Regions from separate parts of the Gallaecimonas kandeliae genome, predicted to be linked through region 2. Evidence: predicted binding sites of a transcription regulator. Region 2 holds the regulator's gene; the other holds the start of a gene.
The links. The regulator CRP, encoded in region 2, controls carbon source genes, mostly activating them, when cyclic AMP is high. The targets are predictions, from matches to a motif close to ATGTGANNNNNNTCACAT.

Region 1 (7,472 bases), 310 kb from region 2:
CCTGCCGAGGTCGCCAAGCGCCGTACCTTCGCCATTATCAGTCACCCCGATGCGGGTAAGACCACCATCACCGAGAAGGTGCTGCTGTTCGGGCAGGCCATCCAGAAAGCCGGTACCGTCAAGGGCCGCGGCTCGGGCCAGCACGCCAAATCCGACTGGATGGAAATGGAAAAAGAGCGGGGCATCTCAGTCACCACCTCCGTGATGCAGTTTCCCTATGACGACTGCCTGGTGAACCTGCTGGACACCCCCGGCCACGAAGACTTCTCCGAAGATACCTACCGCACCCTGACGGCGGTGGACTCCTGCCTGATGGTCATCGACTCCGCCAAGGGTGTCGAAGACAGGACCATAAAGCTGATGGAAGTCACCCGGCTGCGCGATACCCCCATCCTCACCTTCATGAACAAGATGGACCGCGAGATCCGTGACCCCATGGAGCTGATGGACGAAGTGGAGAACGTGCTGAAGATCCGCTGTGCCCCCATCACCTGGCCCATCGGCTGCGGCAAGGGCTTCAAGGGCGTTTACCATATCGCCAACGACGAGATCATTCTCTACAAGTCTGGCCAAGGCCACACCATCCAGGAACGCCGAGTGATCAAGGGCCTGGACAACCCCGAGCTGGACGCCTTGCTGGGCGGCGATGCCCAGGATCTGCGCGACGAGCTGGAGCTGGTGCAGGGCGCCTCCAACGAGTTCGACCTGGACGCCTTCCTCAAGGGCGAGCTGACCCCGGTGTTCTGGGGTACGGCCCTGGGCAACTTCGGTGTCGACCACATGCTGGACGGCCTCACCGCCTGGGCCCCTGCGCCCCAAGCACGCGAGAGCGATACCCGCACCGTCACCGCCAGCGACGAGGCCTTCAGTGGCTTCGTGTTCAAGATCCAGGCGAACATGGATCCCAAGCACCGTGACCGGGTGGCCTTCCTGCGTATCGTCTCCGGCAAGTACCAGAAGGGCATGAAGATGCATCACGTGCGTCTCGGCAAGGACGTCAACATCGCCGACGCCCTGACCTTCATGGCCGGAGACCGCGCCGCCGTGGAAGAGGCCTGGGCCGGTGACATCATAGGCCTGCACAACCACGGCACCATCCAGATCGGTGACACCTTCACCCAGGGTGAGAAGATGAAGTTCACCGGCATCCCCAACTTTGCCCCCGAACTCTTCCGTCGCATCCGTTTGAAGGATCCCCTCAAGCAGAAGCAGCTGCTCAAGGGCCTGGTGCAGCTCTCCGAAGAAGGCGCAGTGCAGGTGTTCCGCCCCATCGACAACAACGATCTCATCGTTGGCGCCGTGGGCGTGCTGCAGTTCGACGTGGTGGTGGCTCGCCTCAAGGCCGAGTACAACGTCGAGGCCATCTACGAGCCCATCAACGTGGCTACTGCCCGCTGGGTGGAATGTGGCGACGCCAAGAAACTGGCCGACTTCGAGCGCAAGTGTTCCCTGAACCTGGCCCTGGACGGCGGCGACAACCTCACCTACATAGCGCCCACCATGGTCAACTTGAACCTGACCCAGGAGCGTTACCCGGATATCATCTTCCATAAGACCCGGGAACACTAAAGGAGAAGCCCCGCCGTCGCGGGGCTTTTTTTATGCTGATCGACAGCCACTGCCACCTGGATTTCGACGAGCTCAAGCCCTTGGCACCGCTGCTGGATGCCTGCCGCGCCGCCAGCATAGGCGCCCTGGTGGTGCCGGGGGTGAGCCTCGAGCACCTGGACAGGCCCCTGACGCTGGCCCGCCGTTACCCCGGCATCTGGCCGGCGGCCGGTTTCCACCCCTGGCACCTGCCGGCCGACAGGGGCGCCATAGTGCGGCTGCGGGACTTCGCTCGGGTCCATGCCGATGAGCTGGTGGCCATAGGGGAGGCGGGGCTCGACAAGCACAAGGGGCCGGATTTGGCCGAGCAGCAGTGGTGGCTGGAACAGCAGCTGGCCCTGGCCCTGGAGCTCGGCAAGCCGGTGATACTGCACAGCGTCGGCACCCACGCCAAACTGCTGCCGATCCTCCGATCTTTCAAAGGCCTGCGAGGGGTGATCCACGCCTTCTCCGGTAGTGCCGAACAGGCCTGTGAATTCGTGAAGCTGGGCTTTTACTTGGGAGTAGGCGGCGTCATCACCAGGGACAGCGCCCACAAGACCAGGGCCGCTCTCAAGGCGGTGGCGGTGGAGAAGCTGCTGCTGGAAACCGACGCCCCCAGCATGTTGCCACAGGGGCTGCCTGGGCCTTTTAACAGCCCAATCCATTTACGCCATATTCACAAGTTGTTAGCGGAACTGCTGGAAATGGAGCCAAGTCTATTGGGGCAAGTACTTACCACCAACACTAAGCAGCTGTTTCTCAGCGATGAAACGGGACAGGCGTCAAGAAAAACGTTTCTTTGAGGCTGGGCTTATGGAAGCCTTTCGCTATAATGCGCGCCGACCTGTTCGTCAGTAACAGGCAGACAAAAAACAAACTCTGAGGAATGGTGGCTTCATGAATATCCTGATGGGTCTGGTGGGGATCGTAACCCTGCTCGCCATCGCTGTGCTGTTGTCCGACAACCGCAAGGCGATCAACATCCGCACCGTGTCTGGCGCTTTTGCCATACAGGCGGCTTTCGCGGCTTTCGTACTTTATGTGCCTTTCGGCCAAGACGTGCTGCAGTCCGTATCCAACGGCGTACAGGCCGTGATCAACGCTTCACAGCAGGGCATCAGCTTCCTGTTCGGCGGCCTGGTTTCCGGCAAGATGTTTGAAGTCTTCGGCGGCGGCGGTTTCGTATTCGCCCTGCGTGTACTGCCGATCATCGTCTTCTTCTCTTCCCTGATCGCCGTCCTTTACTACCTGGGCGTCATGCAGTGGGTGATCAACATCATCGGTGGTGCCCTGCAGAAGGCCCTGGGCACTTCCCGCCCCGAGTCCCTGTCCGCCACCGCCAACATCTTCGTGGGCCAGACCGAGGCTCCCCTGGTGGTGCGCCCCTTCATCGCCAAGATGACCCAGTCCGAGCTGTTCGCCATCATGGTCGGCGGTTTGGCCTCTGTGGCCGGCTCCGTACTGGCGGGCTACGCCTCCCTGGGTGTTGAGCTCAAGTACCTGATCGCCGCGTCCTTCATGGCTGCCCCCGGCGGCCTGCTGATGGCCAAGATCATCAAGCCTGAGACCGAGACCCCCAACCAGAACCTGGAGCAGGTCATCGACGACAGCGAAGACCAGCCGGCCAACGTCATCGACGCCGCCGCTTCCGGTGCTGGCGCCGGTCTGCACCTGGCCCTGAACGTAGGCGCCATGCTGCTGGCCTTCATCGGCCTGATCGCTCTGCTGAACATCCTGCTGGGCGGCATCGGCGGCTGGTTCGGCATGCCCGACCTGTCCCTGCAGATGATCCTGGGCTACCTGTTCGCCCCCCTGGCCTTCCTGATCGGTGTGCCCTGGCATGAAGCCGTCACCGCCGGTTCCTTCATCGGCCAGAAGCTGGTGGTGAACGAGTTCGTTGCCTACATCGACTTCGTGGGCAAGGCCAAGGAGCTGTCCGCTCACACCCAGGCGATCATCACCTTCGCCCTGTGCGGCTTCGCCAACCTGTCCTCCATCGCCATCCTGCTGGGCGGCCTGGGCGGCATGGCCCCGACTCGTCGCCACGACATCGCCCGGATGGGTATCAAGGCGGTACTGGCAGGCTCCCTGTCCAACCTGATGAGCGCCACCCTGGCTGGCCTGTTCCTGGCCCTGGCCGCTCATTAAGAAGTCTTTAAAATGTTACAAAAAGAGGGGGCCTTGCCCCTCTTTTTTTTACCTCAAAGTTAATGCTTACTCCCTCTTCAATCCCTTATACAATCTGCGTCACCTTTCCTTACAAAAGCCCTTGAACTACCCTTCGGATTTCATTGTAATCCCCGCCGGCTTCATTACCGGCTCTGCCGGACCATAAACTAAAAAATGCTGTTCACAGGATGATTCCCATGAAACTGAAAATGCAGCTTGCTGCCGCGGCCCTGGCCGTCGGCGCCCTGAGCACAAGCGCCAACGCGACTGACTTCTCCGGTGGCATCCACAAGAGTGACTACAAGTGGATGACCTTCAACCTGATGCATAGCGAAGACAACCGCCTGCCTTTCCAGAATAAAAAAGATACCTACCTGGAAATGGAGTTCGGTGGTCGCTCCGGCATCGTCGACATGTACGGCTATGTGGACTTCTTCGACGTCCTGAACAGCAGCAGCGACTCCCTGCACAACGGCGACAACTTCTTCGCCAAGCTGGCTCCTCGCTTCTCCCTGGACGCCATGACCGGCAAAGACCTGTCCTTCGGCCCCGTCAAGGAGCTGTACATCGCCACCGTCACCAACATCGGTGACCACGGCGCCTTCGGCGGCCTCTGGGAGCACTACATAGGTCTGGGTTCCGACGTGCAGGTGCCCTGGTTCGGCAAGATGGGCCTGAATCTTTACGCCCGCTATGTCCGTGAAAACTTCGGCGGCAAGGACGAGAAGAAGTGGGACGGTTACATGCTGTCCACCAACTGGTTCAAGCCGGTCAAGACCTTCGCCGACGGCTCCTTCATCAGCTACCAGGGCTACCTGGACTACAAATTCGGCGCCAACGAAGTGGGCAGCCAGCCTGGCCGCAGCAAGACCAGCACCGAGTGGTTCAACGGTATCTACTACCACACTGACCGCTACGCCATCGGTTACGGCCTGAAGTACTACAACCAGATGGCCTTCTTCACCGACGCCTCTGACCTGACCGGCGTTCGTCAGGACACCACCGGCTTCGGTCATTACTTCAGCATCAACTACAAGTTCTAAGTTGAGCCGAAGAAAAAGCCCTCCGATTGGAGGGCTTTTTTATCAGCGGAATTCCAGCTTCTTGACCTTGAGGGCCAAGAGTCCCTTCTGCCACTGGGTGGGGCTGATGCCCTCCACCCAGAGCTCGCGGCTGTCCCTGTCCTGGCCCTGGCGCAGGTAGCTGTCCGGCAGCCGGTATTCGGCCTGCCAGAGGGTGAGCTCCTGCTGCTTGAGCAGCTTGCCGTCATCGCCGTAGAAACTGACCTCGGCCAGCACCTTCACCACGTTCTCGGTGTTCTGATTTTCAAGGCCGAAAGTCAGGCCCAGGCGCTCGCCGTCCCAGCGGTGGTGGGCCAGGCGGACCTTGACCCCGTCCTTGGCCGTGGCGCCCAGCAGCTCGGGTTTGGCCAGGACGGCCGGGGCCAGGCCCTTGTCCTTTTCGGCCATCAGCACATATTCCCAGGTGAAGTCGTCCTTGAGGCTCACCAGGGCACCGTTTGGCAGCTTGACCCTGGCCACCTCGGCGGCATGGGCCGTACTTGCCAGGCCAAGCAGCAGGGCGGCCTCAGCGAATCGTTTCAACATGATCAGGTTCCGGTTTTTGGTCCAGGTCTTGGTGTGGAAAGTACCACTTCAATGGTCATTCTGGCATACTCACGGCGCCCTCAGGGGCAGATAAAAAAACAGATCCTGGCGAGGGAAAATGGATTTTCCGCAACCTGTCTACAATCTTCACGGAACCAAGTCCGCCCCCGTGACCTGCAACTGCAGGTCGAGCTTTGGCATCTTGTGCCCCGGCTTGGGTTTTGTCGGCCTCTTTTTGGCTTCGGTCGACCCCCGCAACAGCCTGGATGCAACCACAAAGGGGACACCCCATGATTGATATCAAGAATGCTGCCCAGCAGGCGCTGGGTCTGATGGATCTCACCACCCTCAACGACAACGACACCGACGCCAAGGTCGTGGCCCTCTGCCATGACGCCGTCACCCCTGTGGGCAACACGGCCGCCATCTGCATCTACCCCCGCTTCATTCCCGCCGCCCGCAAGGCGCTGCGCGAGCTGGGCGTGGAAGGCAAGGTCAAGATTGCCACCGTCACCAATTTCCCCCTGGGCGGAGACGACATCGAAGTAGCGGTTGCCGAGACCCGCGCCGCCGTTGCCTACGGTGCCGACGAGGTGGACGTGGTCTTCCCCTACCGCGCCCTGATGGCCGGTAACGAGGAAGTCGGCTTCGAACTGGTCAAGGCCTGTAAGGCCGCCTGCGGCGATGTGCTGCTCAAGGTCATCATCGAGAGCGGCGAGCTCAAGGAGCCGGCCCTTATCCGTAAGGCCTCCGATCTGTCCATCGCCGCCGGTGCCGACTTCATCAAGACTTCCACCGGCAAGGTGGCCGTCAACGCCACCCTGGAAGCGAGCGAAATCATGCTGACCGCCATCAAGGACAGCGGCAAGGACATCGGCTTCAAGCCCGCCGGCGGCGTCCGCAATGCCACCGATGCCGCCCAGTACCTCGAGCTGGCCGAGCGCATCATGGGCCAGGGCTGGCTGAGCCCGGCCCATTTCCGTTTTGGTGCCTCCAGCCTGCTGGGCAACCTGTTGAACACCCTGGGTGTCGAGACCGCGGAGCAACAAGGGGGCTACTGATGCTGGCGCAGGAAATCATCCGCAAAAAGCGGGATGGCCTGCCTTTGTCCGGTGAAGAGATCCGTTTCTTCGTCGACGGCATCAGGGACAATATGGTCAGCGAGGGGCAGATAGCCGCGCTGGCCATGGCCATCTATTTCAACGACATGAACCTGGACGAGCGGGTGGCCCTGACCGGCGCCATGCGCGACTCCGGCCAGGTGCTGAGCTGGGGCGACCTGGATCTGCCGGGCCCTGTGGTGGACAAGCATTCCACCGGCGGCGTGGGGGATCTGGTGTCCCTGGTGCTCGGGCCCCTGGTGGCCGCCTGTGGCGGCTATGTGCCCATGATCTCCGGCCGTGGCCTCGGCCATACCGGTGGCACCCTGGACAAGCTGGAAGCCATACCGGGCTACAACGTCACCCCGGACGACGCCACCTTCAGGCGCCTGGTCAAGGACTGCGGCATCGCCATCATAGGCCAGACCGGCAGCCTGGCCCCGGCCGACAAACGCTTCTACGCCACCCGTGACATCACCGCTACGGTCGAGTCCATCGCCCTCATCACGGCGTCCATCCTCTCCAAGAAACTGGCCTGCGGCCTGGACGCCCTGGTGATGGACGTCAAGGTGGGCAGCGGCGCCTTCATGCCGACCTATGAAGACTCCAAGGCCCTGGCCCGCTCCATCGTCGATGTGGCCAATGGTGCCGGCACCCGTACCCATGCCCTCTTGACGGACATGAACCAGGTGCTGGCCTCGAGCGCCGGCAATGCCGTGGAGATCGGCGAGACGGTGCGCTACCTCAAGGGCGAGGGCCATAACCCCCGCCTGCACCAGGTGGTGATGAGCCTCGGCGCGGAGATGCTCAAATTAGGCGGCCTTGCCCAGGATGACAGCGAGGCCCAGGCGAGGCTTGACCAGGCTTTGGCCAGCGGCGCCGCCGCCGAGCGCTTCGCCAAGATGGTGGCCGGCCTTGGCGGCCCCACCGACTTTATGGAAAAGAGCGAGCTCTACCTGCCCAAGGCGCCCCTTAGCCGGGCCGTCTACGCCAAGGCTCAGGGGAC
Region 2 (7,472 bases):
AACCTGCTGGGCCAGCTCACGGGTGGGGGCCAGCAGCAGCAGCTGGGGCAGGCCCAGGCTGGTGTCGACGTTGGCCAGCAGCGGCAGGCCGAAGGCGGCTGTCTTGCCGGTGCCGGTCTGGGCTATACCGAGTACGTCGCGACCTTCCAAAAGCAGCGGGATGCAACTGGCCTGAATGGGTGAGGGAGTTTGGAAACCCAGATCATCCAGGGCTTGCATAAGCGGCTGGGGCAAGGAAAGCTCTGTAAAGGTCGCGGACATAGCGGCTCTCTGTGGCGTGAAAGGCCGCGCATTATACGGGTATTTTTTGCGCAGCGGGCATTTTTTTTAGAATGTCCTTCAGCTGGCTACGGCACTCTTTAACAAAAGGTAAAAAGGACGTTTTTATGCAACCTGCGGATACGCATTCCAAACTTTTTGGCTACCTGCTGTGGATCTTCGGCTTCACCGGTTCCCACCGTTTTTACTACGGTAAACCGGTGTCGGGTACCGTCTGGTTCTTCACCTTTGGGTTGCTGGGTATCGGTTGGCTGATCGACCTCTTCCTGATCCCCGGCATGGACCGCGAGGCGGACCAGCGCTTCAACCCCGGCCCCATCGACTACAACATCGCCTGGATCTTCCTGACCTTCCTGGGCGTCTTCGGCATCCACCGCTTCTACCAGGGCAAGGTCTTCACCGGCATCCTCTACCTGCTGACCCTGGGCCTGTGCGGCATAGGGGTGCTCTACGACTTCTGGACCCTCAACGACCAGATCTCCATGAAGAACGCCCAGTACCGCCGCTGAGGGCGGCCATAAAAAAACGGGGCCAAGGCCCCGTTCTCTTTACTTCACGTCCGGCAGGTTGCGACCGTAGTAGATCTCCTGCATTTCCTTCCACAGCTTCTCGGTGATCTCTTCCACCTCGATGCCGGTCAGGTCCTTCTTGGACATGCCGAACAGGTAGTGGTCGAGGTCGTACTCCTTGAGCATCATCTTGGTGTGGAAGATGTTCTCCTGGTACATGTTCACGTCCAGCATCTGGAACATGTCCTTGGTGTCCTGGGACAGGAAGTTCTGGATGGAGTTGATCTCGTGGTCGATGTAGTGCTTGGTGCCGCGCACGTCACGGGTGAAGCCACGGACCCGGTAGTCGACGGTGACGATGTCGGATTCCAGGGTGTGGATCAGGTAGTTCAGGGCCTTGAGCGGTGAAATGACGCCGCAGGTGGACACTTCGATGTCCGCCCTGAAGGTGCAGATACCGTCGTCCGGGTGGATCTCCGGATAGGTATGCACGCAGATGTGGGACTTGTTGAGGTGAGCCACGACGGAGTCGCTGGGCAGGGGGCCCGGCTTCTCGGAGGTGTCCACTTTCTGGGAGTCCTTGAGGGGCTCTTCGGACACCAGTATGGTGACGGATGCACCCTGGGGGTCGTAGTCCTGGCGGGCCACATTCAGGATATTGGCACCGATGATGTCGCAGACCTCGGTCAGGATGTCGGTCAGACGATCCGCGTTGTACTGCTCATCAATGTACTCGATGTATTCCTGGCGCTGCTGCTCTGTCTTGGCATAACAGATGTCATACAGACAGAAACTAAGGCTCTTGGTCAGATTGTTAAAGCCGTGCAGCTTGAGCTTGGACTCTTCCACTTATCGGATTCCTCACCTACCTGGCCGCCTGGCGGCCTCTATGAACACGGGCCCCACCCCCGGGCGTGGGACCTGACAGCTTGCCGCCGGGCGGCTTTGCAGGGCCATCATCGACCTGCATGTCGAGGCGCTAAAGCATTGAAGCGCCTTGATATGCATTCGTTGTTCCGCTGCGCCGGCCCAAGCCGGAAACAACGACGCCGCAACCCGCCCTCCGGGCAAGTTGCGGTCAGACGCCTGTAGCGAGGCGCCAGGTTACGGGAGGTCGACGATCCTGAAGCTGTGGCGCACCGGGGTGGCCTTTTCCAGCATCTTCGACACCGAACAGTATTTTTCCATGGACAGGTTGACGGCACGTTCCACGTGCTTGGCCTGAACCTCGCGGCCGGTGATCACGAACACCAGCTCGATCTCGGTGAAAACCCGGGGAATGTCGTCGGCCCGGGTGCCCTTGATCTCCACTTCGCAGCTTTGCACGTCCTGGCGGGCTTTCTGGAGTATGGACACCACGTCGACGGAACTGCAGCCGCCAACGGCCATCAGTATCATCTCCATGGGGCTAGGACCCGTACCCGGGTTGTCGCCGTCCATCACCATCGCATGGCCGCTTTCGCTGGTGCCAACGAAGCGCATGCCGTCCAACCATTTCACCGTCGCTATCATGCTCGGATCCGTGCCGCTGACCAAAGTGGGCGCAAAGATACCACATGGTGCCCTCTTTTAAAGGATCAATTTGTACTTGATGCCTCTCTATGACCCTGCCAAAGTGTGATAACGTCCAAAAATTCAATGGGTAGAAGCGAGGCGATACCATGGCAATCCTCAATCGAGTACAGCCCGATCCGGTGCTCGAAAGGTTTCTGTCCCACTGCCACGTCAAGCAGTACGGCGCCAAGGCCCCCATCATCCATCAGGGGGAAAAGGCCGACACCCTCTATTACGTGGTCAAAGGCTCGGTAGTGGTGCTGATCAAGGACGACGAAGGCAAGGAGATGATCCTCTCCTACCTCAACCAGGGGGACTTCTTCGGTGAGCTGGGTTTCTTCGAGGAGGATCCGGTGCGCACCGCCTGGATCCGCACCAAGAGCCAGTGCCAGATAGCGGAAGTGAGCTACCAGAAATTCCGCCAGATCATCCAGCAGGACCCCGAGATCCTGTTGCGGGTCAGCACCCAGATGGCCAAGCGCATCCGCTCCACCAGCCGTAAGGTCGGCGATCTCGCCTTCCTGGACGTGGCCGGCCGCATCGCCCAGACCTTGCTGAACCTGGCCAAGCAGCCCGATGCCCTGACCCACCCCGACGGCCACCAGATCAAGATCACCCGCCAGGAGATAGGCCAGATCGTCGGCTGCTCCCGCGAGACGGTGGGCCGGGTGCTGAAGATGCTCGAAGAGCAGAGCCTGATCCACGCCCGCGGCAAGACCATAGTGGTTTACGGCACCCGCTGAGCCACCCATTCGCGGAGTTCGGCCAGCACCGCCTTGCGCGGGCCCAGCTCCGCCAGTTCCAGGCCCGCCGCCAGGGCCAGCAATAACTCGGGGCAATCCCCCTCCGCCGCCCAACCCCAGGCCAGGCGCCACAGCGCCAGGGCCAGGGTTTCAGGCGGCCTCTTGCCCCTGGCGAAAGCCTCGAGATCGCTCCTGTCCCAGTCGCTAAGCTCAGGGCCCTCGGCCCCTAGGTAGAGGCCGTTGATAAGCTCGAGCGGCAGCGGCTTGTGCCAAGGCAGAGTCTCGAGGAAGCGGCCATGGGCCTTTGCCAGCAGCGCCTCGCCCCGCTCGTCCAGGGCCTTGCCCATCATCACCGACAAGAGCCCCGAGGCGGCGTCGAGGCTATGGCCCAGGCGCAGTGGCCGCCAGCCGGCCCGGCGCCAGAAGCGCAGCAGCTCGGCGTCGGCGGCAAAGCTCACCAGCAGCAGCGACTCCCGGGCCTGGCGTTCCAGTTCTTCCAGCAACCAGGAGCCTATGCCCTGGCGGCGCTGCACAGTGGCGATGCGCATCACCCTCAGCCCCTTCAGCAGCGGCGCCTCCGCCAGCCCCAGGTGGGCGCTCAGCGATTGCAGCACCAGGTGCCCCTTGGGGCGGCGCTGGCCCTGGTGGACGGCCTTGGCAAGCGCCGGTTCCAGGCCCCCTTCCCTCACCAGGGCCATGACCCCGGCCACCTGGCCCTGGCTGCTGGCCACGGCGAAACACACGGCCGGGTCGGTGAGCCAGTGCTGGATATCCGAAGGCGAGGTCTGGTAGTGGGCGCTGACCAGCAGCCCCATCACCGCCTTCAGCCACTGGGGCCTCGCCACCAGCTCGGCGCCGTCCAGCCAATGCAGGGCCAGGGGCCCGGGCTGGGGCTGCGGCGGTTCGGCGTCCAGCAGCAGCAGGCTGTTGATAAGGGCCTCCACAGGACAGCCGGCGGCCCAGCGCACCGGCGCCTTCAGGTGCAGCTCCCTCGTATCGGGGTAAAGGGCCTTGAGGCGGGGCAGGAAGCGCAGGGCAAAGCCCCGGCCCGAGCCCTCGTAGCCGTGCAAGGTGCTGGACAGCACCAGCCGCTTGTGGTGCTCGGCCAGGGCGTCCAGCAAGGGGGTGGGGATGGCGGCGGCCTCGTCCACCAGCAGCAGGGCCCCTTCCGGCTTTTGGGCCAGCAGCGCATCCGGGGCCCAGAAGTCGATACGGCCCAAGTCGCTGACCAGGCTCAGCCCTTCCCTGCTCGCACCGGGCAGGGCCTGTTCGGCGAAGGCGAACAAAGGGCCCAGGGCTTCGACGCGTGGCGCCGTCACCAGCACTGGGCTGCGGCCCTGCTTGAGGCTCTCGGCCGCCAGCATGCCAAGCGCAGCCGTCTTGCCGCGGCCCCTGTCCGCCGTCAGCACCAGGGGGCGGCCGCGGTGGCCGGTCAGCACCTTGAGGCCGGCGGCCAGGGCCTCCTGCTGGTCCGGGGTGAGCCCGGCCAGGGGGTTGGCGCCGGCAGGGGCATGCTGGCGAAAGACCGACAGCCCCGCCGCCAGCCAGGCCCCCAGGGGGTGCAGGGCGGCCAGTTCATCCAAGGGCGGGCTCAGCAACACCAGCAGGCCGCCGCCGGTCAGGCAGCCGGCCAAGGCGCCCAGGGCATCGAGGGCGATGCCGTCATGCCAGTCCACCACCAGCAGGTCGCACTCGCTGCCGAGCTTGTGGCGGGCCTGGGCCGGGCTCAGGCCGTCCGGCCCCAGCCAGAGGGCGTTTTGGGCCTGGGCTGCCAGGGCCTTGGCCTGGGCACGGGCCTGGTCGGGAGGGCAGGTCAGCAGCAGCAGCCGGCGTTGCCAGGCGGCCTTGGCGTCTTGCCAGAGGGATTGGGCGTCTTTCATGGCGCTATTCTGGCGGATCTGGGCAGGGCCCGCACCAGCCTTTTCAGCTCATCGAGGCGGCCCGGATCGGCGCCGCCGTACCTGAGCTGCTGGTAGAGGCCGGTGACGCGGTTCCACTGGCTGGCCAGGGCCGGAAAGCTGTCCGCCACCCGCAGCGCATAGGCCTCCGGGCTTTCCCCGGCCCGGCGCGCCAAGCCCAGGCGCTTGCAGCCCTTGAGGTAGAGGCGGGCCGCCGGCCCCGTTGCCGGCCGCCTGTCCCTGCCGCTCCACCAGTGCAGCGCCAGCAGGAAGGCCAGCAGCAGGCCGCCGAACAGCAGCGCCGCCGGCAGCCAGTCGCTGGTGCCCAGCAGGGCCGAGAGCAGGGCGTCGCGTCGGCCGCTGTCGTAGTTCAGCACCCAGCGCTGCCAGCGGTAGTCCATCAGCGCCGCCTGGTAGCGCAGCCAGCGCAGGGCCGGCTGCTGCTTGAGCCGCCATAGCCAGTTGCCCCCCTTGCTGAAGGCCGGGTCGCTGGCCAGGCCCTCGAAGCCCCTGTCGATGCGTTCGGGGGAGACCTGGGCCGTGGGGTCGAAACGGGTCCAGCCGGTGGCCGGCAGCCAGGCCTCCACCCAGGCGTGGGCGTCGTACTGGTAGAGGGCGTAGAAGTCCCCTTCAGGGCTGTACTGCCCGCCCTGGTAGCCGGCCACCACCCGGGCCGGAATGCCGGCGGCCCGTAGCAGGAAAGCCATGGCCGAGGCGTAGTGGCCACAGAAGCCGGTGTGGGTCTCGAACAGGAAACGGTCTATGACGTTATCCGGCAGGGCTGGTGGCGCCAGGCTGTAGTGGTAAGCGGAGTCGGCAAAGCGGCTGTTGACGGCGGCGGCCAGGGCGGCGTCGTCTTTATAGCGGTGGCGAAGCGTCTGGGCCAGGGCCCTGGCCCTGGGATTGCCTTGCGGGGGCAGCAGCTTGTTGATAGCCAGCACCCCGGGCAGCTCGCGGCCCCTGGCCGGGGTCGCCAGCCGCAGCCGAAAAGACTCCGTCCTGGCCAGGGGCTTGTCGGCCACCACCCGCCTGTCCCCCGTGTAACCGAGGCCGGGCGACAACGGCAGGGAGCCGTCCAGCACCGGCAGCCAGGGCCTGCTGCTGGGCTCGCTCATCAGGCGCCAGTCGCGGCCCTGGGGCGGCTTGGGCCTGGCCGGATGTTCTTCCTCGCTTTTACGAAAATCCGCCTGGTGCCAGGCACGGCCGTCGAAGACTTCCAGCGTCAGGGCCCGCCAGTAGAGGCTGGTGCCATTGGGATGCCAGGGCAGCTCGGCGCGAAACGCCAGGGCCGTGGACTGGGCCAGCTTGGAGATGTCCCCCGGGCTCAGGCTGTCGGACAACCCTGTGCTGCCGAGGCCCGCATCCGGCATCTTCCACAAAGGCCCGAGCCGCGGCAGCAGCAGGAACAGCAGCAGCATCAGCGGCAGGCTCAGGAGGCTCATGCGCCCCAAGGTGGCGGCCAGGTGCCGCGCCCTGCGTACCCCGAACAGGCTTAGCAGCACCGCCAGCTGCACCAGGGCTGCCAGCAGCAGGTAGAGGGTCATGGCCATGGACTGGTAGCGCACCAGGTCGGTGGCCAGCAGGAAGAGGCCGAACAGCACCAGGGCGTGGAGGTCCCGGGGCGCCTTGATCTCCAGCACCTTGAGGCTGTAGCCCAGCACCAGCAGGGAGACCATGGCGAGGTAAAGCCCCTTGCCCGGCAAGGTGATGGCCAGGGCCCCAGCGCCCCCCAGGGCCAGGGTCACCAGCAGCCAACGCGGCGGCTGGCCGAAGCGGCCCAGGCAGATGCCGGCGCACCAGGCCAGGCAGAAGAGGTTCAGCACCACCAGCACCGGCCCCACCTGGCTCCAGTTGGGCAGCACGGCGCCGAGCTGGGCGACGATCAGCAGTACCAGGGTAGGCCTGGGCAGGTACCACCTCATGGCGCCTCCCCAAAGCAGGCCAGGGCAGCCAGGCATTGGTCCCGGTGGGCGCTGCCCGTACCCAGCTCCACCTTGAGGGTGCCGAGATCCAGGCCAAACAGCTCCTGGCGGCGGCTGGCATCCAGCACCTGCCAGGCCAGCCTGGCCAGCCGCTGTTCCAGATCCCGGCCCGGCACCGCCTTAAGCCGCAGCCAGCGGCTGTCCTGGGCCGGGCTCGCAAATTGCTTGGACCACATGCCCCGCCCCTGGGCCAGCTGCTTCCAGGCCACCTGCCGCAAGGACTCACCCTGCTGGTAGCTCTTGAGCCCCTGCCAGTCGCTCTCCCCCTGGCGTTCCCTGGCCTGCTCCCCTTCGTCGTCTTCGGCATGGGGGACGCCTGACCAGGGCTCCGGCCTGGGATAGAGCAGCAGCTCCTGGTCGAGATCCGGGTGGCTCCAGGCCCTGAACAGCCCCAGGGGATAGCGGCAGGCCACCGTCAGCCGCCCCGGCCTGTGGCGGCCCCGCTTGCCGGGCGGTGCCAGCAGCGTCATCCGCGCCAGCCCCTTGACGTCGATTTGGCGCACCGGG

Region 1: the regulator CRP is predicted to act here: its motif matches at 5,398-5,415, upstream of deoC (deoxyribose-phosphate aldolase).

The regions. Positions count from the first base shown of each region.
Region 1 is NZ_CP118480.1:3,018,582-3,026,053, reverse strand. Features, by position in the region: gene prfC (peptide chain release factor 3) at 1-1,569, shown strand, start outside; gene PVT67_RS14870 (TatD family hydrolase) at 1,602-2,393, shown strand; gene PVT67_RS14865 (NupC/NupG family nucleoside CNT transporter) at 2,488-3,738, shown strand; gene PVT67_RS14860 (outer membrane protein OmpK) at 3,957-4,802, shown strand; gene PVT67_RS14855 (DUF3157 family protein) at 4,845-5,366, opposite strand; gene deoC (deoxyribose-phosphate aldolase) at 5,657-6,427, shown strand; gene deoA (thymidine phosphorylase) at 6,427-7,472, shown strand, end outside.
Region 2 is NZ_CP118480.1:3,327,117-3,334,588, forward strand. Features, by position in the region: gene PVT67_RS16440 (DEAD/DEAH box helicase) at 1-219, opposite strand, end outside; gene PVT67_RS16445 (NINE protein) at 387-788, shown strand; gene speD (adenosylmethionine decarboxylase) at 828-1,637, opposite strand; gene PVT67_RS16455 (OsmC family protein) at 1,893-2,300, opposite strand; gene crp (cAMP-activated global transcriptional regulator CRP) at 2,450-3,085, shown strand; gene PVT67_RS16465 (GNAT family N-acetyltransferase) at 3,070-4,965, opposite strand; gene PVT67_RS16470 (transglutaminase TgpA family protein) at 4,962-6,905, opposite strand; gene PVT67_RS16475 (DUF58 domain-containing protein) at 6,902-7,472, opposite strand, start outside.